DNA from 4 places in the Halobacillus sp. A1-3 genome. Region 3 is predicted to be linked to each of the others. Evidence: riboswitches for the same ligand, from Rfam matches in the RefSeq annotation. Region 3 holds a riboswitch; each other region holds the start of a gene.
The links. Region 3 has a riboswitch for S-adenosylmethionine ahead of ACRYKC_RS08830 (sulfite exporter TauE/SafE family protein). Riboswitches for the same ligand answer to the same signal wherever they lie in the genome.

Region 1: it holds a riboswitch for S-adenosylmethionine, as region 3 does, so the genes downstream of both, metK (methionine adenosyltransferase) here and ACRYKC_RS08830 (sulfite exporter TauE/SafE family protein) in region 3, are expected to answer to the same signal.
Region 2: it holds a riboswitch for S-adenosylmethionine, as region 3 does, so the genes downstream of both, ACRYKC_RS06165 (methionine ABC transporter ATP-binding protein) here and ACRYKC_RS08830 (sulfite exporter TauE/SafE family protein) in region 3, are expected to answer to the same signal.
Region 4: it holds a riboswitch for S-adenosylmethionine, as region 3 does, so the genes downstream of both, ACRYKC_RS00260 (O-acetylhomoserine aminocarboxypropyltransferase/cysteine synthase family protein) here and ACRYKC_RS08830 (sulfite exporter TauE/SafE family protein) in region 3, are expected to answer to the same signal.

Annotation. Positions count from the first base shown of each region.
Region 1 covers NZ_JBPCEO010000005.1:283,417-291,260, reverse strand. The annotation lists gene ACRYKC_RS11500 (WD40 repeat domain-containing protein) at 1-272, opposite strand, end outside; gene mnmM (tRNA 5-(aminomethyl)-2-thiouridylate-methyltransferase MnmM) at 378-950, shown strand; gene ACRYKC_RS11490 (tetraprenyl-beta-curcumene synthase family protein) at 959-1,996, opposite strand; gene ACRYKC_RS11485 (alpha/beta hydrolase) at 2,049-2,831, opposite strand; gene ACRYKC_RS11480 (gamma carbonic anhydrase) at 2,893-3,405, shown strand; gene metK (methionine adenosyltransferase) at 3,447-4,643, opposite strand; SAM riboswitch class I at 4,857-4,970, opposite strand; gene ACRYKC_RS11470 (thiol-disulfide oxidoreductase DCC family protein) at 5,025-5,411, opposite strand; gene pckA (phosphoenolpyruvate carboxykinase (ATP)) at 5,576-7,168, shown strand; gene ytkD (RNA deprotection pyrophosphohydrolase) at 7,252-7,722, opposite strand.
Region 2 covers NZ_JBPCEO010000003.1:143,667-151,510, forward strand. The annotation lists gene ACRYKC_RS06135 (cupin domain-containing protein) at 1-273, shown strand, start outside; gene ACRYKC_RS06140 (hypothetical protein) at 467-592, shown strand; gene ACRYKC_RS06145 (phosphatase PAP2 family protein) at 1,198-1,968, shown strand; gene ACRYKC_RS06150 (Nmad3 family putative nucleotide modification protein) at 2,323-3,153, shown strand; gene ACRYKC_RS06155 (MetQ/NlpA family ABC transporter substrate-binding protein) at 3,295-4,125, opposite strand; gene ACRYKC_RS06160 (methionine ABC transporter permease) at 4,152-4,814, opposite strand; gene ACRYKC_RS06165 (methionine ABC transporter ATP-binding protein) at 4,774-5,817, opposite strand; SAM riboswitch class I at 5,892-5,996, opposite strand; gene ACRYKC_RS06170 (carboxymuconolactone decarboxylase family protein) at 6,179-6,526, shown strand; gene ACRYKC_RS06175 (GntR family transcriptional regulator) at 6,714-7,373, shown strand; gene gabT (4-aminobutyrate--2-oxoglutarate transaminase) at 7,396-7,844, shown strand, end outside.
Region 3 covers NZ_JBPCEO010000004.1:195,749-203,592, reverse strand. The annotation lists gene cysC (adenylyl-sulfate kinase) at 1-359, opposite strand, end outside; gene sat (sulfate adenylyltransferase) at 378-1,529, opposite strand; gene ACRYKC_RS08835 (phosphoadenylyl-sulfate reductase) at 1,559-2,287, opposite strand; SAM riboswitch class I at 2,389-2,503, opposite strand; SAM riboswitch class I at 2,675-2,774, shown strand; gene ACRYKC_RS08830 (sulfite exporter TauE/SafE family protein) at 2,913-3,809, shown strand; gene ACRYKC_RS08825 (long-chain-fatty-acid--CoA ligase) at 3,959-5,539, opposite strand; gene ACRYKC_RS08820 (SDR family NAD(P)-dependent oxidoreductase) at 5,789-6,520, shown strand; gene ACRYKC_RS08815 (S-adenosylmethionine:tRNA ribosyltransferase-isomerase) at 6,517-7,551, shown strand; gene ACRYKC_RS08810 (VOC family protein) at 7,548-7,844, shown strand, end outside.
Region 4 covers NZ_JBPCEO010000001.1:54,860-62,703, forward strand. The annotation lists gene ACRYKC_RS00235 (efflux RND transporter permease subunit) at 1-2,726, opposite strand, end outside; gene ACRYKC_RS00240 (TetR/AcrR family transcriptional regulator) at 2,881-3,726, shown strand; gene ACRYKC_RS00245 (hypothetical protein) at 3,760-4,218, opposite strand; gene ACRYKC_RS00250 (NAD(P)/FAD-dependent oxidoreductase) at 4,271-5,494, opposite strand; gene ACRYKC_RS00255 (DUF2188 domain-containing protein) at 5,645-5,842, opposite strand; SAM riboswitch class I at 5,998-6,106, shown strand; gene ACRYKC_RS00260 (O-acetylhomoserine aminocarboxypropyltransferase/cysteine synthase family protein) at 6,217-7,844, shown strand, end outside.

The sequences.
Region 1 (7,844 bases), on a different contig from region 3:
AAGTCCTGTCTTTCTTGCACTGGACTGCTGCTTGAAACCTCATGAGTCAAAATCTTCCCATCTCCTGAAGCAGAAATCAGCTTCTTGCCTTTTTCAATCCAACTGACTCCATTTACAGTTTGTTTGTGTCCTTCAAAGACTTGAACTCTCTGTCCACTCTCCACTTCCCATAAAAACAGCTCACCACTGAATCCTGCTGAGGCGATGTATTGGCTATCGGGACTAAACAATACTTTATTAACGTGCGAAGTATGAGCGGTTAATGATCGCATAACTTTTCCCCCCCTAGGAACAAAATTTTAATAGCTTAGATTATAACCTACTCTTCGTGCTACAATAACGCTGGGTTTAAAAACAAATTGGAGGTCGTACATACTATGACTTTACAACGTACCTTAGCTTATTCTCACACACTAATGGAACAAACATTAAAGAAGGGCGATATTGCTGTAGATGGAACGTGTGGAAATGGTCATGACACCCTCTTCCTTGCTAAGCTTGTAGGAGAGGAAGGGCATGTTCACGGGTTCGATATTCAGCTGAAAGCCATTCAAAACACAAAAAATCGCTTGAAAGCAAACGCTATGGAAAATCGAGTCTCCCTCTATCATGAAACGCACAGTTATATTAACGAGAGCATTCCAAGCGATCACCAATCGAACATTAAGGCAGCCATTTTTAACTTAGGCTATCTTCCAGGCAGTGATAAGCAAGTTGTCACAACACCAACAGAAACCATTTCTTCTGTTAAAAAACTACTAACTTTGATGAAAAAAGGCGGCCTGGTGGTCCTTGTCGTCTACCATGGTCACCCGGGCGGTGACGAGGAAAGAGACGCTGTCATGAAGTTCGTGACTTCACTCGATCAGAATGCTTTCAATGTTCTCCAATATGGATTTATCAATCAAAAAAATAACCCGCCATTTTTACTAGCTATCGAAAAACAGTAGCCTGGGACCTACAATGGTCTTCCAGGCTTTAATTTATGGTACATTTTAGTATTGTAATAAAAAAATGTAGCTTTCTTCCCACTGACTTTTAGCAAATCTTTTACAAAACTTCGTGCATTTTTCAACTTCCCAACCTTCCTGTCGGCTAGATACATCCCTACGAGCCCTTCATGAATCATCTGATGAAAAGGTGCATTAGGAAGCTTTTGAATTTCCTCATGAGTCTGTTTCACAAAATATTTAAAGCGGTCTTTCATTTCACCATCATGATTGTAATAGGTACAGAAGTTAAGATCTCCTTCTTCTTCGTCTTCTTGTTGATCGATATAATAATCCAAAAGAATGTGAAGACCTTGCATAAACGGAAAGTAACTTCGCTCCACTTGTTCAGCAAGTCGTTCATCCATCGTGCCTCCCAACGTATAAGAGACTAGACAGAAAATCCCTAATGTTGAGCCTGTACAGGCAGAAAATTCATACCATTCTAAATGTGGCCATTCTGATTGGTAGTTTTCAAACCAGTTTTTCAATCTCGGAATTCTTTCTTCTTCAATGACGTGCTTATGTACCTGTAGATCATTATAAAGCGACCCCAATTTGACTGTATGATGCTGTACTAGACTGTAATAAGGTGTTTTTAAGACTTTTTGACAAGTTTGGACGAGCTCTCTTAAATAGCCTCCGTCATCTTTATCCTCTCTGTGATAATAGTAATCTTTGACTTCGTTGCCAGGTGAGAGAGCATCTGTCATGGATTGGTGCAGCATTCGGAAATCTTCAGGATCCATAGAAGTGCTTCGATCACAAAGGTTATCGAGATAATCACTGATGGTCTGGTAAGCAACAATAAAGCGAATCGCTGCTTCCCAGTTGTCTTTTGCCAGCACAGAGTATATGGATCCCCCTTCACAATGAAAAGTCTTCCCTTCGATACTCGCTAAAGCCTGGGTTCGAAGCTCCTCATTGGGGATAGCCTGAGCCTTTTCAATCCAATAATTTAATTCTTTATGTACAGCAGGGAAAATCCTCCGATACACTTTATACATTAGATGCACGGCGTTATGTGGCACATGAGCTGTCAAGTTGATCCCTCCTATATCAGGATTTATCCAGGTGAAGTGTTATGAAACTTTTTGTATAGTTATAGACTGTATTCCATTCGGGCTCATTAAAAATCTCATGATAAAGACCAGGCCATTGTTTATAGCATTTCTCTTTACATGACACTTTATTAAACCACTCTTTTGTCTTTTCAATATCAACCATCAAGTCTTTATCTGCCTGCATGACAAGAAGAGGGACATCTGGAAATCGGTCAATATTTTGAAACGATTGTTTAATCGCTTTTCTGAACTCTCTATACCAGCGAATTGATACTTTGGATAAGATCATGGAATCCTGTTTATCTCTGATGATAAGCTCCTGATTCCTCGTAACCATTTCCGGTTTCATAGGGGCTTTTACACTGAGAGTAGGCCATACCCGATTAATGATATGAGAAAAAGCTTCCAGCGTCTTTCCTGCTCCATTCTGAATACCGGCTGCAGGGGACGAAAGGATGACACCATCAACCATAGGATGAAAGGTTTGCATGGCACGTATGACTGCTATGGCTCCCATGCTGTGGCCTAATACGAAGATCGGTCTGGACTCATCTGCTTTAGTAATCCAATACCCAATCGTTTTTATATACTCATCAAATTTATAGATATGACCTTTTTTCCCTGTCGACTTTCCTTGCCCCGGGAGATCGCCATAAATGACACTGAATCCGTCTTTTTGAAAGTGAGCCGCAAGCTCATCGTAGCGCCCTGCATGTTCAAATGCCCCATGGACAATCACTATTGTAGCCAGGTTCTGTTCTGAAACCAATTTTATCATCCGTACACGACTCCTTACGATTTGCTATACTGTTTATACACATATTATAAGGGGGTTCTACATGATTTGCGAATATAAAGGAAAGCTGCCTCAAATTGATCCGAGTGCTTATATTGCAGAAGATGCCGTCATCACGGGGGATGTAAAAATCGGTGAACTTTCCAGCGTGTGGTTCAAAACCGTGATCAGAGGAGACGTTTCACCTGTACATATAGGAAAAAATGTAAATATCCAAGATTTAAGCATGCTTCATCAAAGCCCTAATCAGCCGCTAATTATTGAAGACGGAGTAACTGTCGGTCATCAAGTGACCTTACACTCTGCCCACATTAAAAAGAACGCATTGATCGGAATGGGCTCACTTATCCTTGACGGAGCAGAAATTGGTGAGCAAACTTTCATAGGAGCGGGAAGCTTAGTTCCACCCGGAAAAGTAATACCGCCAAATACGCTGGCATTTGGAAGGCCTGCAAAAGTTGTGCGTGAATTGAACGAAACGGATATTCAGGAACTTGACCGCATTCGTAAAACTTATGTTGAAAAAGGACAATATTATAAAAGCCTGCAAACCTAACTATTAAAAAAGCCTCTGAAAATGAATTCAGAGGCTTTGTTTTACTTCAAGCGGTTTATAAGTTCTTCTGCTTTATCAGTTTTTTCCCATGGAAATTCCACATCAGTCCGTCCGAAGTGACCGTAAGCAGCTGTTTGACGATAAATCGGACGACGAAGGTCCAACATTTTAATAATTCCAGCTGGACGTAGGTCAAACAAGTCTCTAACTGCTTCAACCAGCTTTTCTTCGCTTACCTTCCCTGTACCGAACGTATTTATAGAAATGGATACAGGCTGGGCAACACCGATAGCGTACGCCAGCTGAACCTCCACAGTATCTGCAAGACCTGCTGCTACGATGTTCTTAGCTACGTAACGCGCCGCATAAGCAGCGGAGCGGTCCACTTTTGTCGCATCTTTCCCACTGAAAGCGCCGCCCCCGTGTCGAGCATATCCACCATAAGTATCAACAATAATTTTTCTTCCTGTCAGACCTGCATCCCCTTGCGGCCCGCCGATTACGAAACGACCTGTAGGGTTAATGAAATATTTTGTATGATTATCAATTAAGTAAGAAGGCACAACAGGATCAATGACTTCAGCTTTAATGTCTTTTTTAATTTGATCAAGCGTAATTTCCTCAGCATGCTGAGTAGAAATAACAATAGTATCAACGCGAACCGGTTGATCATTTTCATCGTATTCAATCGTAACTTGAGTTTTCCCGTCTGGACGTAAGTACTCGAGTGTACCGTCGTTACGAACATCAGATAAGCGCTTGGAAAGTTTATGCGCAAGAGAGATCGGCAAAGGCATCAATTCTTTTGTTTCATTGTTTGCGAATCCGAACATAAGCCCCTGGTCACCTGCACCAATTGCCTCAATTTCATCCTCGCTCATTTGTCCCTCACGTGATTCATAGGCAACATCTACTCCACCGGCGATATCTGGGGACTGTTCGTCTATGGCAGTAAGAACTGCACACGTATCAGCATCAAAACCATACTTGGCTCTTGTATAGCCAATATCCTTGATCGTCTGGCGTACAATAGATGGAATATCTACATAGGTATTGGTACTGATTTCTCCAGACACTAGTACAAGTCCTGTAGTGACTGTCGTTTCACATGCGACCCTTGCATTTGGGTCGTTTTTTAAAATTTCGTCTAAGATCGCATCAGAAATCTGGTCACAAATTTTATCAGGGTGGCCCTCGGTAACAGATTCTGATGTGAATAACCGGCGATTGGCAGGCATTCTCTAAAACTCCTCCTTCTGAAAGTTCAATGAATTAGACGGAACTCTTTACCAGTATGTGTAGAAACCGTATGACAGTTTCTTTATTCGTTCATTTCATATCTTGTCCTCCGGAACTACGTACAAAGGAGGATCAAGTTCACTTATGGATCATTTCCTTATATAAAAGAAAAAACCCTTCCTGACTTAGAGGAAAGGGGCTGCTTCCTTTCGCTCTTATCGTCCAAGGAGTCATTGATCTCCTTGCTTCAGGTTAGCACCATGTCATTTGAATGACGGGTTGCCGGGCTTCAAAGGGCCTGTCCCTCCACCGACTCTGGATAAGAGAGTTTCCGTTCTTGGATATCGTATCGAAAACCATGTTTAATGTCAATTAAATACCTATGACTTAGGCAAAGAGCAAGAGCCATTCTTACACTTACCTTTGAAAAGTTTATAACGGCTTCTAGCCACGAATGCGTATAGTGGTTTTCCAATTATGCTGCTTCCAGGAATGGAAAAAAGGACTCCTGGAATAAACGTGAGCGGACATTTTCTCATAAGATAAGTAATAGCAAAGTACCCTCTCTTCTCATCTCCAGAGGGAAGCAGTACGTGTAACTCCTGTTTTATTGCTTTTTCCCTACTTTTGGGTAGAGAATTTACCTTCCCATATTGTTGAAGAGAGATCCACTCCATCGTATTAAACCAATCAAACCTTTTAAACAGACGCTTTGATTGATTACACAAGTAACAACCCCCATCGTAAAGCACAAGTGATTTGCTCATTAAATCACAACCTTTCTTCTTTTATTTTACCTGATAAAAGGGTAAAAAATAAATTGAAAGCATTTTCACAAAGAGTATGGATTATTAATATGAATGTGTTATACTAATGTTCAAATTAAGTACTTAGCTTATTGAAATCTTTTAAAAAAGGCGGGTAGACACATATGAGTGCCATTAATCAAATGTCAGAATTAAACCTCTTATTAGCCCAGGAGCATGTCCACCACCAATTATCGGTACCTCAATTAGTGGAGCACATCTTAGAGCGTCATGAAGGGGCGCTTACGGACAAAGGAGCCATCCAGGCGACCACTGGAGCTTATACAGGACGATCTCCTAAGGATAAATTTATAGTAAAAGATGATGTCTCCGCTAATAAAGTTGATTGGGGCAAGGTAAATCAGCCCATCGATGAAGACACCTTCACCACACTTTACCATAAAGTGCTCGATTACTTGAAAGATCGTGACGCCTTGTTTTCCTTTAAAGGGTTTGCTGGGGCTGATGAAAAGTTCAGGCTTCCGATCAGAGTTATTAACGAATTCGCTTGGCATAATCTGTTTGCCCGACAAATGTTCATCCGACCTTCCGAAGATGAAGTGGAAGAATTAGAGCCAGAATTCACCGTGGTATCCGCACCGACATTTAAAGCAGAACCTGATGTTGACGGAACAAATTCAGAAGCCTTTATCATGGTTTCGTTTAAACACCGTATCGTTTTAATCGGTGGAACAGAATACGCTGGCGAAATTAAGAAATCAATCTTCTCTGTTATGAACTTCATGCTTCCTCAAAAAAATGTATTGCCTATGCATTGTTCTGCTAATGTAGGAAAAGAGGGCGATGTCGCTTTATTCTTCGGTCTTTCAGGCACAGGTAAAACAACTTTGTCGGCTGATCCCAACCGGAGATTAATCGGTGATGATGAACATGCCTGGTCCAATTACGGTATCTTCAACATTGAGGGTGGCTGTTATGCGAAGTGCATAAGTTTGTCTGAGAAAAACGAACCACAGATATTTAATGCCATTCACTTTGGTTCAGTATTAGAAAACGTCGTTCTAAAACCAAATAGTCATGTTCCTGATTTTGAGGATACGAGTTTGACTGAAAATACAAGAGCAGCTTATCCGATCGATCATATAGATAATATCATCCGCCCAAGCATTGCAGGGCATCCAAACGCAATCATTTTCCTTACAGCCGATGCAACTGGTGTGCTTCCACCAATCAGTAAATTGACCAAAGAGCAGGCCATGTATCACTTCCTCAGTGGATATACCAGTAAGCTTGCCGGAACTGAAAGAGGGATTACAGAACCTCAAGCTACATTCTCAGCTTGTTTCGGTTCACCATTCCTGCCCCTTGCTCCTTCTACGTATGCAGAAATGCTTGGTGAAAAGATCGATCAGTTTGACGCAGATGTCTATTTAGTCAACACTGGGTGGACCGGAGGCCCTTATGGAGAAGGCTCCCGTATGAAGCTTTCTTATACCCGCTCTATGATTCAGGCAGCTTTAGAAGGAGAACTTGCCTCAGTAGAGACTTATAAAGACCCATTCTTTGGTTTGAGTATTCCAACTCACTGTCCAGGTGTTCCTGATGATGTACTTATTCCTAAGAGAACTTGGGATGACCCTGAACGTTACGATGAACAGGCCAAAGATTTAGCAAACAAGTTCCATGAGAACTTTAAAACATTTGTCTATGCAAGTGATAAAATCAAACAGGCTGGACCTGCCTATAATAGGCATTGATTATGTTTCCTCATCTCCTCATATAAAAAAAGCGCGCGTACGAAATAGTATCGTACGCGCGCTTTTTTGTTTTTTGTTACCAATTAGGACTCCATTTGTTCTATTCGTTTCATACATTGAGGAAGAACCTCATCCTTCATCATAAAACTGAACCGATCATTTTTCGCTAACTCCTTAGGAAGGTGCTGAAACAAAACAGGACCGTAGGTCTCAAAGTAATGTTCTTGCTCAGCCAATTCTGAAATAGTTGCAAAATAAACATTTTTGATCACATTACCGCCCTTACCCTCTACATAATACTGACCAATATAATGCAAGTCATCAACTTCAGCACCTGTCTCTTCCTTCACTTCGCGTATCGCTGCTTTTTCAGCTGTTTCCCCGTCTTCCACCTTGCCACCAGGAAATTCTATACCACGATCTTTATGTCTAGTGAGCAACCATTGGTGGTTATAGCGGCAAATGACCCATACATGTTTTGGAGCTTTCGAAAAAGGATGATCCTCAAAAGATAATTTTACCGGATTATGATAAAAATCATAAAATGTTTTCATGCTAGATCAACTGCCTTTAGTGCTTATATTGGAACTACTTCCCTGACAGGCTTACTTACCTGATCTTATGCCTGTTTAAATCGTACCATAAGCTAAGATAAATACAAACTGGTCTAAGAAGA
Region 2 (7,844 bases), on a different contig from region 3:
ATCGGTTTGGAACTCCATTCTGATGTCGACCAATTTTTACGCATTGAACAGGGGCAGGGGCTAGTTCAAATGGGTGATGCAAAGGACCAATTAGACTTTCAGGCAAACGTTTATGATGACTTTGCGATCATGGTTCCAGCGGGTAAATGGCACAATCTAACCAATACGGGGAATCAACCACTTAAGCTTTACAGTATTTATGCCCCGCCTGAGCACCCATTTGGTACGGTTCACCCGACGAAAGCGGATGCGATGGAAGCAGAAGAAATGTAGGTTTGGGTGATATACTTTATTATTTGAGCGATTCTGTAGGATAGTCGGTTGATTTTGACGGATGAGAGATCGATTCCTACCAGACTTTTGAGTGATAACATCCAGAATTTCATTGATTTCTTACACATATTTATAAGGCTTATTGATAAAAATAAGCTTGTTCGATTACTTTTTTACAGGAGTTGAATGAGTGATGAGTAAAAAATCAAAGTCTAAACGGAATATCCAAAAAGGCAGAGATGCTGTACAGCCTAGTACAGGAGAAGACAGAATCACGATTTCAAAAACGAGTAAACAATTAGACGAACGCATTAAGTAATTTAAAAAGACGGAAGGCTGCTGTGGCAGCTTTCCGTCTTTTCATTCTTCCTAAAAACTCTTCAAGTCTTGCGGATTTGCAGATTTGTTTCCGACTCCTTGAGAGTTATAAATCTCCTCTAATAAGGCTCGCTCTTCTTTCACCTGGTGAAGGTTTGACAGTTCTTTTCGCTTCTTTTCGAAGTACACCGATAACCAATCAACCCAGCTGGGATGAGCAGCAACAGCATAGCATCGGAAGCCTCCCTTGAAGTTGTGTCCCTAAAAGTTATGTAATATTACTATTTTCTTAAGTTGATGGTATTATTCCACCAGTATTCTAAATCACTCGTATTCTAGGTATTTTGAGTTTGTACTTGTAATAGGATAGGGATGACTGGAAAATAACTCGTCCAGCTGAATCCCCCAGATACTCGTATCATAAGGAGAAATCAACCGAATGAAAAGGCATTTTAATTCTGAATTTCTACTTATGCGAATTCACTTCGAAATATTACCTATATTTTTAAAGAGATCCTTGAACAATAACCAATTTTTGGATCGTTTCACAGGGAAGGCTGGAGGGAAAAAGTTAGCAAACAATCGCATAGATAGAGGTGTATAGGTATGCTTTTTTCTGGAACAAAATTCTCGGATCTTTCCCCAACATCAGTGTTCCTCATTCTCCTTGGTTTTCTTTCCCTCGGTGGAAGCATTTATTATTTTATCGATCTGGCGGCAGGTGTTTTACAAGAGGAAAAATTCGCTGTTGATCAACAGGCATTTGATTTCGTAAGAGCCACATCATTTGATGGTCTCGAACCGATTCTCAAAGTGGTTACACAAGCAGGGTCTGTCATATTGATTGCGGTCGCTTCTCTAGCGCTTGCCATCTATTTATTATTCTTTTCTAAGCTGAGCCGGTGGGTTGGCATTTATTTTATTGTAAGTATGGGTGGAATAAGTTCACTTACGGCACTATTAAAATCTCAGTTTGGAAGAGAACGACCAGAATTCTTAGGAGAATACCACGGCGCAACGTCCAGTTTCCCAAGTGGCCATGCGGCGGGGGCATTTGTTTTCTACTTTTTTATCATTTATCTTGTCTTTATTAGCCATTTAAGAACACAATGGAAGTGGATAATTAACATTTCTTTAGCTCTGATTGCACTAATTACCGGCATTACTAGGGTTTATATGGGTGTACACTTCTTTACAGATGTTGCGGCAGGATTTCTGTTTGGTCTTGCGTGGCTGTTGATTTGTATCATTGCGCTAGAAGTTACTCTTTGGCACCAACGAAGACGTCAGGAAGAGTATAGAAGTGAGCACGAACGCAAAAGCCACACAATCAAGAACGTATATGCATCTTCTTCTGATGGGAAGAAAATAGAATAGAATCTGTATTCGAATTTAGTGAATTCGGGTATTAGGAAAAGAAGGTCTGTCACACTCTGCTTCTGCATAAGTGACAGACTTTTTTTCGATGGAACGAGCGAAGGATGACTTTGTAGAGTGTATAGAAAGGGCTTGATGTGTGAGTATAGGGTTTTGGTTGAAGGGGCGGAGGGATTTAATGTTAAGTGAAAGATCTACTTTTAGTTTCAAAACCACCCCAACCATCGAGTTAATTATTTCTGACCTCATCAACATAGGATATTGGAATAATTAAGCCTTATTATGAAAACTATGCTCAACACTAAGAAAGAATAGCAGCTAATCCATAGGGAGGCGTTCATAATAGCTAGAAAAGTGATTCTAAGTCGAAAAGGTTTTGATAGTAGTACAGGCGGGAAACCGAGCCCTATTTTGGGGGATAAGCTTGCTACCTTTCACATTCCAAGAGCGGATACGGGTATTTTTTATAAAAATCTCATGTTTACTGAAACGGAAAGCTACCTTGATATTATGAAAGATCTAGGAATTAACACCTTCTCGGAGACGCACCTGGACCCCGATCTTGATTCTTCTATATGGAAGAACCGAGAGGACGGATGGAGAGGATTATTCGGACAAAGCGGTATTTCGCAAGGGACATTGCATAATAGAAAGGTAGGTCCTGGAGATCTGTTTCTGTTTTTTGGATGGTTTAAGCAAGTTGAAAAAGTAAACGGAGTGTACAGGTATGTCCCTCATGCTCCTGACCTTCACGTGCTTTTTGGATACTTAGAGGTTGATCAAATGATTGACGTGAATGGAGATAAGGAAATTCCTGAGTGGGCGGAGTATCATCCCCACATCCAGGCTAGAGAAGAGTTGAAAAGTAAGCGGAATGCAATCTATGTAGCGAACCGTAACTTTTCTAAAGATAGAAAAAAGCGTGGATGGGGTACTTTTTCTTATAGAGATGAACTTGTTTTGACCCAAGAAGGAGCAAAGAATCGCACCGAATGGAAAATTCCTCTCTGTTTTAAAGGCGAGGAGGCAAAGTTTACCCACAATATCAAGCAGTGGGAAGAGGAGACGGATGTGATAAGGATGCAGACCTCCGGCAGAGGCGATCAAGAAATGTATGTCAGTGACAACAAAGAAGTAGTCAATTGGGCAGAGAGTCTAATAATAAACGGACCGGCACGTTCCTGATAGAGACGCTTGTATAAAAAGATGTGCAATGATGGAAAGATCAAAATGTGGGAATCCAGGATTCGCACGATCGGTTTACAGGCCGGTTGTAAAAGAAAGAACGTCCCTGGGTCAATGGGAACCAGGGACGTTCTATTCATATTATTCTTCTTTCATCCACTGGGGTTTACCGAATCCCTCGAACTCTTCATCCATGATTTTTTCAAACTCATCTGATTCGATTACTTCACGGATATCTTTGACAAACTGCTTGTCCAGATCTTCTGTATTTACAGCAACACGGTTGCGGTAATCATCTGGCATGTCTTCCAAGGCCAATGCTTCAAGGAGATCCATTTCCGCAGCTAGTGCATAATTACCTGGGACCATAGCCAGGTCTTCACTATCAACAAGTCGAGGCAGCTGGCCGGCTTCTACTTCTACAAATTTGATTGATTTTGGATTTTCCTCAATGTCTTTAAGGGACGCACGAAGAGGATCCACATCTTCTTTAATCTTTACCAAGCCTTCTTTTTCTAACACGATCAGTGCCCGGGCAAGGTTTGTTGGGTCATTGGGGACTCCCATCGTACTGCCTTTTTCGATACCTTTGATATCCTCAAATTCGTTGGAATAAATACCCATAGGAGCTGTGGGAACGACAATTACTTCAGATAGATCAAGGTTGTGCTCTTTAGCGAAAGATTCTAGATAAATTTTATGCTGAAAAAGATTGGCGTCTAAATCACCGTTTGCTAGAGCTTTGTTGGGCTGAACATAATCCGTGAATTCTTTGTTTGTCACTTCGTAGCCTTTCTCTTCTAGTAGAGGAGCGATTGCTTGATTGACCATATCACTATACGGTCCGGATGTAGCTCCGAAGCGTATAGTCTTTTTTTCTGATGCATCTGCATCACCTGATGCTTCCTCTCCACAGGCTGCTAGAAAGGCAACGGAGAGTAGGGTAAGAAGCAATAAAAATAATTTCTTCATGAGTAATTCCTCCTAAGTATGTGTATTCAGCTTTTTTTAACAGATTTGGCTAAAAAGTCTCCAGCATATTGGACCACTTGTACCATTACAATCAACAAGATGACCGTTGTGAACATAACGAAGTTGTCATACCGGTAGTACCCGTAGCGTATAGCTAAGTCGCCGATTCCGCCTCCGCCAATGGCTCCGGCCATGGCTGAATAACCGATCAAGCTGATTGCGGTGATCGTCAGCCCGCTGATTAGTCCTGACTTGATTTCAGGAAAAATGATATCTTTAATGATCAGCCATGGTGACGCTCCACAGGCAATGGCTGCTTCAATTACGCCCCGGTCAATGTCCCTGGCAGAGGACTCGACAATCCTAGCATAAAAAGGAATGGCTGCTACAGATAAAGCGACAGATGCAGCTACAGGTCCTGTTGTTGTGCCTAATAGGAAGTTAGTAAAAGGGAATAAAAAGACGAGCAAGATGATAAATGGAACAGATCTAACTAGGTTAACCACAACTCCCGCTACGCTCTTTACCCATTTGTTCTCCAAAAATAGATCACGATCTGTTACGAATAATAAGAGTCCGAGTGGCAGGCCTGCAATCAAGGCGACCACAAGGCCAATTCCAACCATAATCAACGTTTCAATAAAGGATTTATTCAGCTCGGGCAACAGGGTGATGAACTGATCTGCCATGTTTCAACACCTCCACTTCTTCTAAGGTTGTTTGCAAGCTTTGCAGTGCTGCTTGTATTTCTTTTTCTTCCCCCGTCAACTCCATTACGAATGTTCCTAAAGCTTTCTCCTGAATGTAGTCAATGTTTGCGTGAAGAATGTTTCCCCTTACGTTGAATTTCTGCAAAAGGTCTGAAACAACCGATTCATTTGCTAGATTCCCGCTAAATTTCATATGTACGATGGTTCCAGTGCTTCGCTCCAAAAGCTCATCAGGAATGTTAAAATCAATGACGGTTTGGATGAACCGTTTCGTCAATGTGTTCTTTGGCGAGGAAAAAATATCGTACGTTTTACCTTCTTCAACGATTTGTCCGTCTTCCATAACTGCACAGCGATCACAAATTTCTTTCACGACTTCCATCTCATGGGTAATTAAGACGATAGTAAGGCCCAGCTCACGATTAATTTTTTTCAGAAGCTGTAGGATCGACTTCGTGGTATTAGGATCAAGTGCAGAAGTAGCTTCATCACATAAAAGTACCTTTGGATTGTTCGCAAGGGCTCGAGCGATGCTGACACGCTGCTTTTGTCCCCCGCTTAACTGGGCAGGATACTGATCTGCTTTGTCGGAGAGACCGACAAGTTCAAGGAGCTCGAGTGCACGTTTCTTGCGTTCGTTTTTACCGACACCAGAAGCTTTCAATGCAAATGCTACATTGTCTACAACGGTTTTAGCCATTGCTAAGTGAAAGCCTTGAAAAATCATCCCAATCGACTGTCTTGCTTTTCTCAGTTCTTTGGAAGACAAGGATAAGAGATCGATTCCATCTACCAATACTTTCCCGCTTGTCGGTCGTTCTAAAATGTTTAAGCAGCGTAGTAACGTACTTTTCCCGGCACCACTGTACCCGACGACTCCGAATATTTCTCCTTTTTCAATTTCCAACGACACATGATCGACACCGATAATCTGCCGCTCTTTAGATTGATAGACTTTACTCAGCTGTTCAATCGAAATCATAAGGTTTCCTCCTTTATTCCATAAAAAAACTCTTCCGAATTCGGAAGAGAGTTTCGCATAGATATTCTGCCAAACTCTTATCTTCCAGAACACTTACATTCTGCAGGAATTAGCACCACTCCTTTCGGAAGGTTGCTGTGACATCAAAGGGCCGTTCCCTCAGTCACTCTCGATAAGAATTAATAATTAGGTATATTAGATTATGTTTTATTACTTTACAGTAAACAAGCATCATTGTAAATAATATTTTAAATATTTATAAAAATAGAGGTAATATGCTCCCGAGCATTCCCAATTGTTTATTCAAATGGAAAAGCCAAGGAATGGTCACAGTATTAAATAGAAGGGAGAGTATGAAATTATGAACAAGAATGCGGAGCAGATTCTGCACGATTATCGAAAGGGGATCGAAGAACTCACGAGTCACTTACCTGAAGCAACAAAAGAATATAATCGATTTACAGGCGCATTTTTTGAAGACGGAGAATTAGAGAGAGGGACTAAACATTTGATGGTGCTTGCGATCAGCTTGAAATATGGAGACGAAGCGAGTATCACATACCACATGGACCAATGTGTAGAGATGGGGTGCACGGACCAGCAGATTTATGAAACGATGGGAGTTAGCGCTGCTTACGGGGGCGGTTCTGCGATGAGTCAGGCTGTTACAGTAGGAATGAAAATAGTAGAGGAGTTTCGAAAGCGATAATGCAAAAAGCCGGGATAATTATCCCGGCTTTTTCTATTTTGTGGCAATAAAACAATTGTTGCGTTCAGAATTTGTGTAATAATTACTAAATTCTGAAAATTATGTAGAATAAATCAATACTTTACGTTATGATGTTGATAGATTCAAATTGTATACAATCTTTGAATACAAAATGGTGGGGTAATTCATGTCAACTAAAAAGAGAAATGAAGAAATGGCCTATGAGAAGGTTAAGCGTGCCATAATGCTTAAACGTTTGAACCCTGGTCAGAGGATAACGGAAGATTGGGTCAGTAAAGAATTAAATATGAGCAGAACTCCTATTCGAGCAGCTTTCAAAAGATTAGAGAGTGAAAAGCTCATAGAGCTTGTACCTAATAAAGGAGCGGTTGTTCACAACCCTTCAAATAAAGAGTTAGAGGATGTATTTAATTTGAGAACCGTTCTTGAAACGTATGCTGCGAGTTTGGCTATTCCGGAATTGACTAGTCAGGATTTTGCAGTTTTGTATGATTTATTGAATCAAGAAAAGGAGGCTTATAGAAAGAAAGACTTTGAGGAGTTTATGAGAGTTAATGGCTTGATTCACGCCTTCCCAGCTAGAGTAGCAAATAATAAATTCCTTTTACATGAGATAGAAACACTGAATCAGTGGTCCGACTGTTATCTAATTTTGAGAGATGAATTTTATTCTACTCCAATAGATGAGGTCAAATCTATTCCTGAACATAAAGAAATCGTCTTGAAACTTGAAAATAGAGATACGAGTGGAGTGGAAGAAGCGATTCGTTCTCATATGGCCTCGACACTTAAAGATTTATCTAATCGAACATCCATATTCAATTAAATAAAAATTAAGGAGCGGTGTTATGTCAACATCTAGTATTCAAACCAATCTTCCAGGCCCTAAAGCAAGTAGTTTACTTGAACGACGTCATAGTGTGGTACCTGATGCCGTGAGCTACGGACTTCCAACGTTCGCTGAAAAAGCAGAAGGAGCCAGAATTACTGATGTAGATGGCAATACTTTTATCGACTTTGCTGGTGCGATAGGAACGATCAACGTTGGGCATTGCCATCCTAAAGTGAAGGAAGCCTTGCACAACCAAGTGGAAAAATTTATCCATACAGGTTTTAATGTCATGATGTACGAGCCTTATATTGAGTTGGCAGAGAAGCTGGCAAATTTAGCACCTGGAGCTCATCATAAGAAAGTACTCCTACAAAACAGCGGTGCAGAAGCAGTTGAAAACGCCGTTAAAATAGCTCGAAAGTACACGGGAAGGCAAGCGATAGTAACTTTCGCTAATTCATTTCA
Region 3 (7,844 bases):
GGAAGAATATTCCTTACTCGATCCCTGTCTTTTTGATAAGGAGATATAAAAGCCGTGATAACAATTTTGCCACTGTCTGCAAAAAGGTTGGCAACTTCTCCGATTCGTCTTATGTTTTCCACGCGGTCTTCAGAAGAAAATCCCAGATCTCTATTCAATCCATGCCGAACATTGTCTCCATCCAGCAAATAGGTGTGTACTTTCTTTTCATAAAGCAACTGATTCAAACGATTAGCAATACTAGATTTACCTGAACCTGATAATCCTGTTAACCAGATGACCCCACTATGATGGCCATTTAACTTCCGGTAATGATTAACATCCAATGAGGTATCATGCCACGTAATATTCGAACTCATCACTCTCACCCTTTCTATTTAAGATTTTATGGGAGAATTTGTTTTCAATCCCTCGATCAATACTTCAGCAATTTCAGGTCTGCTGAACGTTTTCGGTGGTTTTTCTCCGTTTCTTAGAAGTTCACGAACTTTTGTACCTGATAAAATGACGTGCTGATCGTCATCATGGGGACATGTTTTGTGTGAAACCATCGCTTCGCAAGCGTGGCAGTAAAAACTATGTTCGAAAAACAGCGGTGTAATGTCGAGCTCATCCTCACTGAATTCTGAGAAGATCTTTTGAGCATCATACGTCCCGTAATAATCTCCGACGCCTGCATGATCCCTGCCGACAATAAAATGAGAACAGCCGAAATTTTTTCTGACGAGGGCGTGAAAAATAGCTTCTCTCGGCCCTGCATAGCGCATGGCAGCATTAAATACAGCAAGCACAACCCTGTTATGAGGGTAATAATGATCAATTAACACTTCGTAACTCTTCATTCGGACGTCACTTGGAATATCATCACTCTTCGTTTCTCCTACGAGTGGATTAAGAAAAAGACCATCCACAATTTCAAGCGCAGCTTTTTGGATGTATTCATGAGCTCTATGGACTGGATTTCGAGTCTGGAAGCCGACGACTTTTTTCCAGCCTAGCTGTTGAAAGAGTTCTCTTGATTCCGCTGGATCTAAATAATATTTATCTTCATGGTGACGGCTAGGTTTTTTAATTAATTGAATTTCCCCTGCCACATAATAATTAGGACGGTTGAAAAGCTTTTTCACCCCAGGGTGTTCGAGTTCGGTTGTTAAGTACACCTTCTCTGCTTCCTTGTTTTTATCTGGCTGATAGATTTCATCTACTACGATAACGCCATAGACAGTATCCTGATAAATGAGTTCAGCGATATCGCCACTATTGAGTTGTTCAGCTTTCTTTTCGTCTACAGGCAATGTGATGGGGATGCTCCATGGTGTTCCATCCGCTAACCTCATCGTCTCCACCACTGATTCGTAATTCTCCTGATTTAGAAAACCAGTCAATGGACTATAGGCTCCGTTTGCGAGCAGCTCCAAATCACTCAATGCCATTGCATCGATTTCAATTTTTTCATTTGCTTCAGGTAATGGTGCCCCTGCTTTCCACCGATTTACAAGCTTACCACCGTGTGGGGATATAATTGTCATACCATACTCCTCCTCATAATTGATTCTGTTTATGCTTCAGGGTTTCCTGGCGTATGCAAACCGCATTCTGTTTTATTAAATCCTTTCCATCTGCCTGAACGGCCATCGCCATCCTCCGGAAATGTGCAAGGCATACAGCCAATACTCGGATATCCTTGGTCATGCAATTCGTTGTAATCCAAGTTGTTTAGTCGGATATATTGCCATACGAAGTCCCAAGTCCAATGGATAAGGGGACAAACTTTTACAGATTTAAACCGCTCATCTTTATTAACAAAGTTCGTACGGCTGCGGCTCGGGGACTGCTCTCTTCTCAAGCCTGAAATCCAAGCAGTCGCACCTGAAAGGGCGTCTTCCAATGGCTTGATCTTTCTTATATAGCAACATTGGTCAGGATTCTTATTCCATAACTCATCACCATAAGTCTTTGCTTGTTGATCCAGTGTCAATTCAGGCTTTTTCAATTCAATATTTAAATTCGGATATCGTTTTTGTACTTTTTCAATCAAATCGTAAGTTTCTTGGAAGTGTACGCCAGTATCAAGAAAAACAATACGAGCGTCAGATTTAATTTTTGAAATTAGATCGATTAGCACGATACCCTCCGCACCGAAACTGCACGCATAGACGATAGACTCACCGTATGAATCATAAGCCCAGCGTAATACTTCCAAAGCCTGCTTCACTTCGTTATCCGTTTGTAAGCCGGCAAATGGATCACCGGTAAAATGTTCATACGTCACTTTATCTTTTTTCATCATATCCTCCCTTCTAGGGTCCTACCTAATCAACTAAATCAAAAAACCTCTCTTCTTGATCAATAAGAAGAGAGGTTTACATTGATATGTAAAAGCTCATCTTCTTATCTTCCAAGTGAATTCACTTGCTGGAATTGGCACAGTTTCTGAATTTTCCTGCTCAGACCCGTTGCCGAGGCTTCAAAGGGCCAGTCCCTCCACCTCTCAGGATAAGAAAATCGATTATAAGTTTTTCAAAAATTAGGATTGATACAAATCTTATGCCCATATTAATCATATGTCAATAGCTTATTTAAAAATTCTGTATATTTTAACATTGGGCTTGACAACATTTCTGAACTCGCTTAGATTAGGATGTATCAAAATTTTAAAACCATAATATGATAATCCTTATAAAGAGTCGGGGGAGGAAACTGGTCCTATAATCCCGCAGCAACCTCTAAAAAGAAGGTGCTCAGTCCAGCAGGCTTGATCTGAAAGATAAGGAGAAGGTAGTTATTCACCTCTTCTTATTAAAAGGGGTTTTTTTATTGAAAAAATTCTTTTTACATTACCATTGCTAAAAATTTTTCGGTATAATCCCGAGTATTTTTATAAGAATAATAAATTTAAGAGGTGAATCATTATGAGAAAGCTAATTATTTTTGCCATTGTCGGCTTTTTTGCTCAATTAATCGACGGGGCGCTCGGCATGGCATATGGATTAAGTTCGTCCTCCTTGCTCCTTGCATACGGAGTTGCACCTGCTGTCGCATCTTCCTCTATACATATGTCAGAGATTGCGACAACCGCTATGTCTGGATATTCGCATTACAAATTCAATAACGTCGACAAGAAGTTGGTGCTAACCCTTGTCATTCCAGGATCAATCAGCGCTTTTGTTGGGGCAGCTTTTTTAAGCAGCCTTCCTGGTGAAGTTATTAAACCTTTCATATCCACATTCCTGCTTCTTCTAGGTGTTTACATTTTGTTCAGGTTCCTTTTTCTAAATCAGGAGTCTTCTGACAAGAAACAAACGCTCTCGTTGAAAAAGCGGTTTATTTATCCTCTAGGGTTTTTAGCAGGCTTTTTTGATTCAATTGGAGGCGGGGGATGGGGACCGATCAATACACCTATTCTACTTTCCCAAAAAGGAGCAACACCAAGAAAAGTGATCGGCACCGTAGATACGAGTGAATTTGCCGTAACGACCTCGGCAACGCTTGGATTCATCCTATTCCTTGGGTTAGATCAATTCAACTGGACCTGGGTGGCTGCGTTCGTTATCGGAGGAGTTCTTGCCGCTCCTCTTGCAGCCTGGCTTGTCCAAGTGATTCCGTCATTGATTCTAGGAGTTCTTGCTGGAGGATTTATTATCCTGACAAACCTAAGAACCGTTCTCCTTGCCGGGCAAATGGATCCGTCCTTACTATATGGTATTTATAGTGTATTAATTGTCGGATGGCTAATGGCGATTTTCTTCTCTATTAGAAAAAATACTAGATTTCGTCAATACAAAAAGTCCTACGCCGAGCAGCGCTAGATAAAAAATCGAGTTGTGAATCAAAAAATAAAGATTCACAACTCGTTCACATCAAGTCGGTGAACATATGAATTCCTTACATCTTGAAGGATACAAGGTCGAATTAAGGTTCTGTCCGTAAAGCTTCAATTATGTTCCTATACATCCATTTAGTTGATCATTCGGCTGCGATCCTCCCAAAATGATTTTCGAATAACAACCTTCTGAATCTTACCGGAAGCGGTCTTCGGAAGCTCCTCTATAAAGGAAACACTCTTAGGGGCCTTAAAATGGGCCAACTTCTCTCGGCAAAATGCAATGAGCTCCTCTTCTGAAATTGATTCTCCCTCTCTAGCTACCACTACCGCATGAGGAACTTCTCCCCATTTTTCATGAGGGATCGCTACGACAGCTGCCTCCAAAACAGAAGGGTGCTCGTACAGGGCCCCCTCAACTTCAATAGAAGAAATGTTTTCACCACCGCTTATGATCACATCTTTTTTCCGATCAACGATTTCAATATTTCCTCCTTCATCAACAATCGCCATATCTCCAGTATAAAGCCACCCATCACGAATGGTTTCGTTCGTCGCTTCAAGGTTTTTATAATATCCTTCCATCATCCCATTGGTTCGGGTGATAATTTCTCCAATTGTCTTCCCATCATGATTTACTTCTTCCCCGAGTTCGTCAACAACTTTCACTTTACTTCCAATCATTTCATACCCAGCCTTAGCTTTTAAAAGGTACTTTTCCTCAGGTGTCCGGTCAAGATCCATTGAACGCAGTTCAGATGTAGTAATTAATGGGGAAATTTCTGTCATTCCGTACACTTGTATGAACTTCCATTTTAGCTCCTCTTCTACTTTTCTAACAAAAGCTGGAGGTGGAGCAGACCCTGCAATAACTACTCTGACATCCTGTTCGATCTTAGGCTTTTTAGTTTCGAAAGCTTCTATGACCATATTTAGAACTGTTGGAGCCATATGTAGCACAGAAACTTTATGTTTCTTAACCTTCTCTAAAATTATTTCAGGGTCTGTTTTTCTGAGCATCACTTGTGTGGCACCATTCGCTGTATAGTAAAAAGGTGAACCCCAGCCATTTACATGAAACATCGGTAAAACGTGAAGAAGGCAATCCTTATCCGTCACTTGTAAGTGATGCATCGATGACATAGCATGCAAATAGTTGGCCCGGTGACTAAGTAATACACCTTTTGGATTTCCTGTTGTCCCACTTGTATATAATAATGAGGCGATATCAGATTCATCGAGTTCCCTCCGGTTAAAAGGTGCATTGGAAAAGTTATCAAGCCATCGCTCATAGTTATTTTTCCTCTCCGTATTCCCACCATGGATAAATACATGCTTGAGCTGAGGAAGGTCTTTTATAACATCTTCAATCAATGGAAAAAGCTCTTGATCTACGAAAAGCACTCTACTTTCACTATGCTCTAATATAAACCGATAGTCCGAAGGTTTAAGACGCGTATTCAATGGAGTCATGACAGCACCTAGCTGAAATACCCCATAAAAGCCTTCAAGCATCTCAGTCGTATTAGGAGCTAAATAAGCGATCTTATCCCCTTTTTGTATCCCTAAACTTTCTAGCCCTCTGGATAACTGGTTTACCCGCCCATTCAATTGTCTGTAAGTCAGCACACGTTCATCGTCAATAATTGCTGGTTTCTCTCCATACAAATCAACAGCCCGGTCTAAAAAATCGGTTAACACCAATGGTACTTTCACTCAATAAACACTTCCTTTCCATAAATAAAAGCGGTTTCATAGTTTTATTGTAATTATTTTGCTGTACTATATCAATGATAGATTTTTGTAACAGTACTTATAACAGATTTAGCTCATACATCATTGGTCTTAGTAGGAGCTCCGCCAATTTTAGGACTTGTTATTCCTCCATCCCACCGATTCGTAACAGCCCTTTTCTCCTTACTATGAATGTATAAAAGATTTGATAAATTGAAAGGGGATTTTTATATGAATACACGAGAAGTTGCAGTGATTATAGGAGCTTCAAAAGGACTTGGAAGAGCATTAGCACTTGCTTTTGCCTCTCAAGGTTATGACCTTGGAATCTGTGCAAGAAACGAGGAAGAATTGGAAAACACAGCAAAACAAGCGCAGGACATGGGTGTTCATGTGGTCAGTTTGGCTGCAGACGCCTCTACCTACAGAGAAGTGGATCGGTTTATCTCTGTTATAGAAGATGCATACGGAACAATTGATGTTCTAATTAACAATGCTTCTACTTTTGGACCTGGCCCTACTCTTTTGCTCGACTATCCTCACGAAAAATTCGAAGAAGTGATAAGGGTTAATACTTCGATTCCATTTCTCGTAACGAAGCGAGTATTGCCGGGGATGCTTACTCGTCGTTCAGGTTCAATTATAAATGTGACATCAGAGGTTGGAAAAATAGGATACGAAGGATGGGGAGCTTATAGTGTGTCGAAGTTCGGCGTGGAAGGTTTAACATCTGTCTGGGCAGATGAATTAGAAGGTACAGGAGTCAGGATCAACCTGGTTGACCCAGGAGAAATGGATACAAGCATGCACAATATCGCTGTTCCTGATTGCAATTATGACCTAGCTTCCCCTAAAGATGTCGTCGAGGTATTTCTATACCTTGCCTCTACAAAAGCAACCAACATCCATGGTAAGCGTTTTGAGGCTCAAGCTTTCGTTATGCATGGCGGGGAAAAATCATGAACACTATGCCTAAGACCTTTCAAATCCCAGAACACCTAAATGCTCACATCCCCGCTGAACATAGAGGTTTAAGACGGGATCAAGTTAAGATGATGGTTGTAGGAAAAGATAGAAACCCTGTACACAGTCGGTTCGAGCTTCTTGATCAATTTTTAAACACTGGAGATGTCCTTGTATTGAATAATAGTCGTACCATTCCTCCCGTATTAAGAGGAAGCCAAGGAAATAATTCTGTTGAAATTAGGTTATCCAGGAATTTATCCAGCAGTCAATGGGAGGCACTCGTCCTAGGGAGTGTGATAAATTCTAAACAGCCTATTTATTTTCCTGAGGGTGTGACGGCTCGCATAACGGGGTCAGGCTCTGAATCTCCTTTAGTTTCCCTATCCTTTTCAGAAGCTGGGAGTTCGCTTCTTTCTTTTATTTATCTCTATGGTGAGCCCGTTAGGTATGAATATATCGACTATCCATGGACCCTTGATACTTACCAAACGGTTTATGGTTCAGTACCTGGTTCAGTAGAAATGCCCTCAGCAGGGCGTGCGTTTACCTGGAAGATGATTAACTATTTAAAAACAAAGGGTGTACAAATCGCTTTTATACATCTTCATGCTGGATTAAGCTATTATGAAGAAGACCGCTGGCCTGATCCGAAGAATCACCCGGAGCCTTACCATGTTCCACAAGACACTGTAAAAATCATTCAACAAGCGAAGGATGCAGGGAAAAGGATTATTGCTGTAGGAACTACAGTCGTACGGGCATTAGAAACGTCTGTGAATGAAGAGGGTGAACTGTATGCAAGTGAAGGAAATACTTCCTTGTACGTTGACCATCATTATAAACATGCGGTCGTGGATGGTTTGTTGACTGGTTTTCATGAACCAGAAACCAGCCACTTGGATATGCTCTCCTCATTTTTACCAGTTCCTGCTCTGTTTAAAGCGTATGACGAAGCTTTACAATGTGATTATCTATGGCATGAGTTTGGCGACATGAATTTACTTTTTTCAAAAAGTGATCAATCATGAAATGGCATCACGCTGGAATTGAAACAGCCAGATTAACAGCTACGAAAAGATTTTACCAAGATGGTTTTGGCTTCGAGATTATAGATACGTTCACTTTTAATAACGAACGACTCGTCTGGATGCAAAAAGAAAAGCTCATTTTAGAATTCATAGAAACCAAACAGTCATCTCCTTCTAGTGTTCACTTTTGCTGGGAGGTTATTGACATCCATTATTGGGTCAAAAAACTGGCTCAAATCAATGTCGAACCAACTGAAGGACCTTACCAAATAGAAGAAAAAAACTGGATAAGT
Region 4 (7,844 bases), on a different contig from region 3:
ACCAGGATCAAATACACAATGGCAATGGCAGCCAGCATCGCCAATCCAAGCTGAGTGAAAGACTCGTTGATATCTTCGGCTACACCGCCTTGAGTAATATCAACACCATCGGGAGTTTCCATATCCTGAACCTTTTCATTCACATTGGCAGATACAGTTCCGACATCATCAACAATGATTTCTGCACTCACACTCGCATAGACACGGTTGTCACGCCGAGTAATGGTGTCAGCTGTTGTCCCCTCTTCCACTTCTACCACGTCACTGATAGGAACAGATTGACCTGTAGGGCTCTTTATTTCACGATCAGTCAAGTCGTCGATATCACTATACTTTTCTTCCTGCACCTCAAGGTAAACATTGACTTCCTCTCCGTCCTGTACAACGGTTGTTATTACTGGGCGTTCTCTATTCTGATTCAGCTCCATGCCTAACTGGCCGGCAGTCAAACCTAACTGGCTCAACTTCTCGTGATCAGCGACTAACGTGTATTCTTCATAAGACTCAGAGATACTCGAATCAATGTTACGCAAGTTATCCTGTTCGGATAAAAGCTCTTCTACGTCGGCTACTACCGGTTTTATCTCCTCTGTATTATCGCCATAAACCCTTAATTCAAGACCGTTGCTTGAGCCGGTACCAGAGAAGTCCTGACTGGCCCATTCTCCTTTGTCTGTTTGCTCATTCAATTGATCGATGACTTGCTGGGATTCTTCAGAGAAATTCTCCGTTTCGTCAGCGTATTCGACATAGAAGACAGCCTGATTCGAGGCTCCAGGGCTCATCGGGTTTTCTCCACCGACAGAATACTGAATCGTATTTGTCCCTTCTCGCCCTTCAAAGAATTCTTGAGCATCCATAGCGATGCTTTCTACATCCTCAAGCGTTTGCCCCGGCTCTGGATTGTAGGTGGCCATTACCATTTTTTGCTCTTGTTCTGGTAAGAAACTTGTTCCTACTAGTGGAACCAAGGCAATACTCCCTACTAGAACACCGATTGCAATTAAAGTAGCTATGATTTTGTGATTTAATGTGCTTGTAAGGATAGAACGGTAAATTCTTGCTGCAAGTCCTCCACCCTCTTCATGCTTCACCTGTTTGACCTTTGATTTTTTCAGAAGAGTATCTGAAAGCATTGGTACAATGGTGATGGCTACTAATAACGACGCAAGCAGTGCAAATACAACCGTTAAAGCGAATGGAAGGAAGATCTGACCAACTGTCCCCTCAACCAACCCTAACGGAAGAAAGACCGCGATCGTGACAAGTGTAGAAGATAGAATCGGCATAAACATTTCACGAGTTGCCGATCTTATCAAGTCTTTACCAGCTAATTTTTCGCCAGGTAAGGACATCCTTCGGTAAATATTCTCCACCACGACAATGGAATCATCGACGACCCTTCCTATAGCCACCGTCATCGCTCCTAATGTCATGATGTTCAACGTAATATCCAACTGTTTTAACAGTAAGATCGCAATCAGTAAGGACAATGGAATCGAAATAATTGAAATGATGGTTGTTTTGAAGTTACGCAGGAACAAAAGAATCACAATAACAGCAAACAAACCGCCAAATAGTGCTTTATTAAGCATTGTACTTACAGACTCTTCAATGGGTTCCCCTTGATCAAAGGAATAAATGAACTCAACTCCGTCCAATTCCCCTTCAAAACTCGCTGTTTCTTCTTTCACGGAATTCACAACATCTACCGTGTTCGCTTCTTGCGATTTAACCACCTGCAGAGTGATCGAATCTTGCCCATTCGTTCGGGAAATCGATTCTGCCTCCCCAACAATTTCAATGTCGGCAATTTCCTCTAGTTGAACTGTAGGGATCTCTGCCATAGCCGCTTGTGCTTGGGAACCTTGCTGACCAGACGGTTGGCCTTGCCCTGTCTGCCCTTGTGGAGGTGTCGCCTGCCTTTCCGATGGTGCACCCTGACTTTGAGACTCACTGGTTTGGCCCTGCGCGGATTGACTCGGAACCGCTGGTATTTCCAGATTTCGCAGTTCTTCAACACTAGTTAGATCACCATTCAATACAACTGATTTCTGTGTATCGTCAAAATTATATAACCCTAACGGGAAAGACACATCTGCGCCTTTTATTAAATTCGTAACTGTTTCAGCATCCATGCCCCGTTCAGCTAAAGCATCTTCATTTATATCTATGCGAACTTCCTGCACTTGCTGGCCGGATACTTGAACTTCTGCCACACCCTCAAGTCCTTCAAGAGCGGGAACGATGTCTTCTTCAACTGTAGTGGTTAATTGTTCCAGTGATTGATCTCCATTCACTGCGCTAAAGCTCACTACTGGAAAAGCGTTAAAATTCAAGCGAGAAACTGAGGGCTCTTGAGCTTCATCAGGCAGTTCAGCTTTATCTATAGTCTCTTGCAATTCGTCCTCTGCTTCGTCTAAACTTTTATCAAAGCTATATTCAAGCTGAAGAGAAGAAGCGTTTTGATAAGACGTGGAGCTGACGGTCTTCACTCCACTCAAATTACTAACCTGTTGTTCCAATGGTTCAGAAATTTGATCCGCTACCTCTTCAGGCGTAGCACCTGGATAAACGGTGGTAACTGTAATAATCGGTGGTTCAATATCAGGTATCGTTTCCAATTTCATATTTAAACCTGAGTATAAACCCGCTATCGTAATGATGATGGTCATTAGCCAAATAGCAAATTTATTGTTCATCGAAAAATTGATGATGCCTTTCATTTCTGCTTTCCTCCCTATATTGACCGTATAGTCAGAACCATTTATAATACTAATGACCAACCGGTCATAAGTCAAGAGGAAATGCTTTTGAAACTTTTATGTTAATCTAACATACATGAACCTCCGAGATAGAAAAAGTAAGGAGCAATGAAATATGGACCAAAAGTCAATTCACATCATAGAGCAGTCAATCAAACTATTTGCTAAGAAGGGGTTTAGCTCTACTTCCGTACAAGAAATAGCAAACGAGTGCGGGATGTCTAAAGGAGCTTTTTATCTCCATTTCAAATCAAAAGATGCCCTCCTTCTAGAAATTTTCAACTACTACTATGAAAGAATCCAAAGAAAAATAGACGATATACAGTCTCTTGATCTAGATGCAAGAACTAAGTTTATCAGGCAAATGCAAATTACATTTGAAGAGATTGCAGAGCACCGTGAATTCATCATTATGCAAATTAGGGAACAAGCTATTCCTTTTAATGAGAATATTGATGAATTTTTAAAGAAGACCCGCTTTAACTCCTATCTTTTTTATAAGCGGCATCTTTTAGCGATTTATGGAAAAGAAGTAGAAGAGTTTCTATGGGAAATTAGTTTGCTTTTGCAAGGAATATTCAAAGGTTTTATGGACCTTGTCATCATTGAGAATGCGAAACTTGATTTTAAGGCACTGTCAGAAGCTATGTTGAGAAGAACGGATTATATCGTTGAAGGATTCAAGGCGAGTGGTGACCAACCGGTCATAACAGAATCAGTCATGGACCAGGTCATCCCCAAGGATTATTATCAATACGAATTGGATGAAATTATTCAAAGATTAATTGAACTCGAAGACCAGTCCAGCGGGGAAATAAACGATACCCTTTCCGTTTTGCTAGACGAAATACAAAAAAACGACCCTCGTCCAGCCATTATTAAAGGTATGCTTTTTAATTTAGATGAGGTAGAAAGCTATCAGGGACTCGCCGGTCAAATTAGAACATATTTCAAGCTTTAAAAAAGAGGGGCCGCTATCGCCCCTCTTTTTCCTTTAGTAAACACTTTCAGCTTCTAGAATTTCATCCAGTATCGGATAAACTGCTTCAACTCCCTCTTCTGCAATTAAACACGCCACTCCAAGAGGTGTATCCCAGAAAGAATCCGGTATATACGGATTTTTTAGTCCAGATGGCTGAAAAAGTGCTTTATAAATTCGATTCAAATGCTGCTGAGTAATTTGAGGATCTGTTTCACCTTCACCTCTAGCAATGAGAAAAACATAACGCATCGATTGAAATAAATTGTCACCAGGCATGAATGTGTATTCTTTAAAGAATTTGAGCTGCTTTTCTGCTTCCTCTTTCAAACCGCCTTTAACTGCCAAATCATCTAAATGTTCATGTAAATGTCGATACACTTGCTGAAAAATTCGTCTTTTTTCATCCTGCATTACGCGGTCAGTGTAGATTTCTTGCAGTTTTTCAAACGCCTTATCTTTTGACCATGTCATATACTCTCACCTCTCTATATAGAATTCTATACAAATAAGAGCCTTTCCTTCTTCAAGATTCTGGATTGAAACCAAAAGATTGAGCCTCCAGCTGAATTGATTGATGCAGCAAAGGAATATCCGGTGATTCCCGCTTCAATTGTTCAGCTAGATTAGGGACAAGCTTATTCCAAACCATAGGGTTGGCGGCCATTGCCTGGAACAGTGCCATTTCATTTGGTGTCCATTTTCTAAGAGACTGAACATAATTAAGCGTTAAATCATGCCCCGGATTTAGGCGCCGATCCCGTTCTTGTTGAAAAACTTCCATCGCCTCTCCACGGCTTTTGCCTTGATCCATCAACTGGATCGCCTCGGCTAAAAGAAAGGACTGCATGAATGCATCATTGATACCAAGCCCTGTACTGGGGTCTTTGCTATGCCCCGCATCTCCGATCAGCGCCCATCCGTCTCCATAAGCTTTTCTGAAAAAATTAGGCATGCCTGGAGTTCCAATGATCTTGCCTCGTAAAACAGCTCCTTCAAGCCTCATGTCCATTCCATAAAGTGATCGATACATTTTTTCAAAGCTTTCTTTCGGCGATTTCATCATTTGCTTGAACTCTTCCGGATAAATTTCAAGCCCTAAACAATCCCTGCCTTCTTCCATTGGAAAAAGAAAACCGATCCTTCCTTCATGTAGGAAAATTTCCGTGGCAGGCTCCTTTAATGGCTTCACCCCATCATAGTAGCCATAAAGAACCGGCCGAAGAGGATTCTGCTGTTTATATTTTTCAGCTTTAACCCAATAAGCGATATTGGAATGCTTCCCGTCTGCCCCAACAACTAAATCACAGGAAATGGACTTCATTCGGCCGGCAGGGTCTTCTACAACGACTCCCTTGACCTGTTTTCTTTCCCATATCAAATCACGGACAGAATGATTTTCTCTTAGAGAAACTGTAGGAAGATCATTCGCTCTATTTAAAAGAATTTGATCCAAAAGATCACGCTTTGGAATAATCGTATAAGAAGCACGTGGTCCTTCCACAAAGCTGCTTCCAATATAGGTTCGCATCCGGCTGATTTTACGCAAGCCAGAAGCTTCAACTTCCTTAAGCACCCCAAGCTTTCTTAAATATTCTAGATGAGACATATGATGAGTCGATAAAGTGTCACTCGGAAACGAGGCTTTATCCAATAGCAGCACTCTCTTCCCCATTTCTCCCAATTGAATCGCCAGGCTAGAGCCTGCAACTCTTGCCCCTACAATGATCACATCATACCTTTGCTCCATTTACTTTACTCACCTTTTCAATCGTTTTTCTTCCATCCTATCATGTAAATAGGAAAACTAGTACTCACCTCTTCCTCTTTATTTACAGTCTGGTTCAAGCAACTAAGTGTAGAAATAAAAAAACTCCCGAGGCCACGGGAGTTTTTGAACTTAATAATTTCTTTCTTCTTCTATTTCATGATTTTGATCAAGAATTAGAAGCTTACTCGGTTTATTTTCCTTAGCGATTTCTTCAGCTTTTTCAATCGCCGTATTTCTTTCGTCATAAAGGTCTGTAGGAGAAACATCCTCTATCTTTACAAACCATCCTGTTACATCTTTGTTAGGTACTACACTATATTCCTTCATTGTTTCATACTCTCCTTCTCTAAAGACTTGGTAGACAATTCCCATAACAGATCACAAGTAAACACATTCTAATTTTGTAAAATGATTTGACATTAGTCATGGTTCCTTTTATAATTTCATACAAGTTAAGTAAAAGCTGAATATTCAAACAAATACTCTTATCGAGAGTGGCAGAGGGACTAGGCCCTACGACGCCCGGCAACCTTCAAGTATCGCTTGAAAAGGTGCTAAATCCTACAGGTCAAATGATCTGGCAGATAAGAGGAGGACTTAATTTTTACGGCCCTCTTCTTATAAAAGAAGAGGGCTTTTTGGTTCTTCTTGTTTTTTACCTAAAGGAGCTCCTAGAAACCATATTTGAGGAGGAATTATCAATGACGTTACCTTTCCACCAATTCGGACCCGAAACGCTATTGCTTCATGGAGGCCAGGAACCAGACCCCTCTACAGGTTCTCGTGCTGTCCCCATTTATCAAACCACATCCTATGTTTTTAAGGATACAGACCATGCTCAAAACCTCTTTTCCCTTGCTGAGCCAGGGAATATTTACAGCCGCATAATGAATCCTACCGTTGATGTGCTTGAGCAGCGTATCGCGCTGCTGGAAGATGGTGCAGCCGCTGTCGCCACTGCTTCAGGGATGTCAGCGATTACTTTAGCTATCTTGAACATTGCTCAATCTGGAGACGATATCGTCACTTCCACCCATTTGTATGGGGGCACGTATAACTTATTCGTCCATACTCTCCCTAAATATGGAATCAATGTCCACTTTGTAGAAGGAACAGATCCTGAAGACTTTGCAAAAGCCATTACTCCAAATACAAAGGCCATCTTCGCAGAGACGATCGGGAATCCAAGTTTGAACGTGCTTGATATTGAAGCTGTAGCAGATGTGGCTCACGATCATCATATTCCTTTGATTATCGATAACACATTCGCTACTCCTTATGTTTGTAAACCGATAGCCTGGGGAGCAGACATTGTTGTCCACTCCGCTACGAAATGGATCGGCGGTCATGGAACAGCTATTGGAGGTATTGTTGTTGATAGCGGACGTTTTGACTGGAACCATGAGAAATTCCCTGGATTTACTGAACCTGATGATAGTTACAACGGCATCCGCTTCGGTATTGATGTAGGTCCAGTCGGTTATGCGATTAAGCTAAGAGTTCAACTATTGCGTGATATTGGTGCATGCTTAAGTCCACACAATGCGTTCTTATTACTACAAGGCTTAGAAACGCTTCATTTGAGGATCAAGAAGCATACCGATCAAGCTTTAGAAATCGCCGAGTACCTTCAAGACCATGACGGGGTGTCTTGGGTAACCTTCCCTGGCTTACCAGACCATCCGACCCATTCTCTTGCTAAAAAGTATTTCCAATACGGCGCCGGTTCGATTGTCGTTTTTGGAATTAAAGGCGGAAGAGAATCTGGACGTCAGCTGATTGATCATACAAACCTATGGTCTCACCTTGCCAACGTCGGTGATGCAAAATCTTTAATCATTCACCCTGCTTCTACCACTCACCAGCAGCTCAATGACGAAAATCTACAAAAATCAGGAGTGACAGAAGAGCTGGTGCGGTTGTCCGTTGGTTTAGAGTCTGTTGAAGATTTAATACAAGACTTGGATGCAGCCATTCACAAAGCTACTGGGCATTCGAAACCATACAACACTTCCAAACATCCTGCCGAAGATGTTCTCGCTTCTTCATTAGATCGATCTGGAGACCTTAGACAAAGGGTAATCGCTATAGTTGGAGGAGCTAATGATGACCGTGAATCTAAGAAACTTGAACGTTTGGGATTTAAAGTTGAGCATTATCAGGAAATCGATCAAGTGGTTCAATCAGCGGGAGGAACAGTGGATGTCTTGTATTTCCCTGTGCTTGATGAGCATAAGCTCAGAGCGGCAGAAAGTGTAAAGCCACACTTGATCTGGTCAAAGACCCCAGTTAAGAGTGAGAAAGACAATATAGTTTCAGGATTAAACCT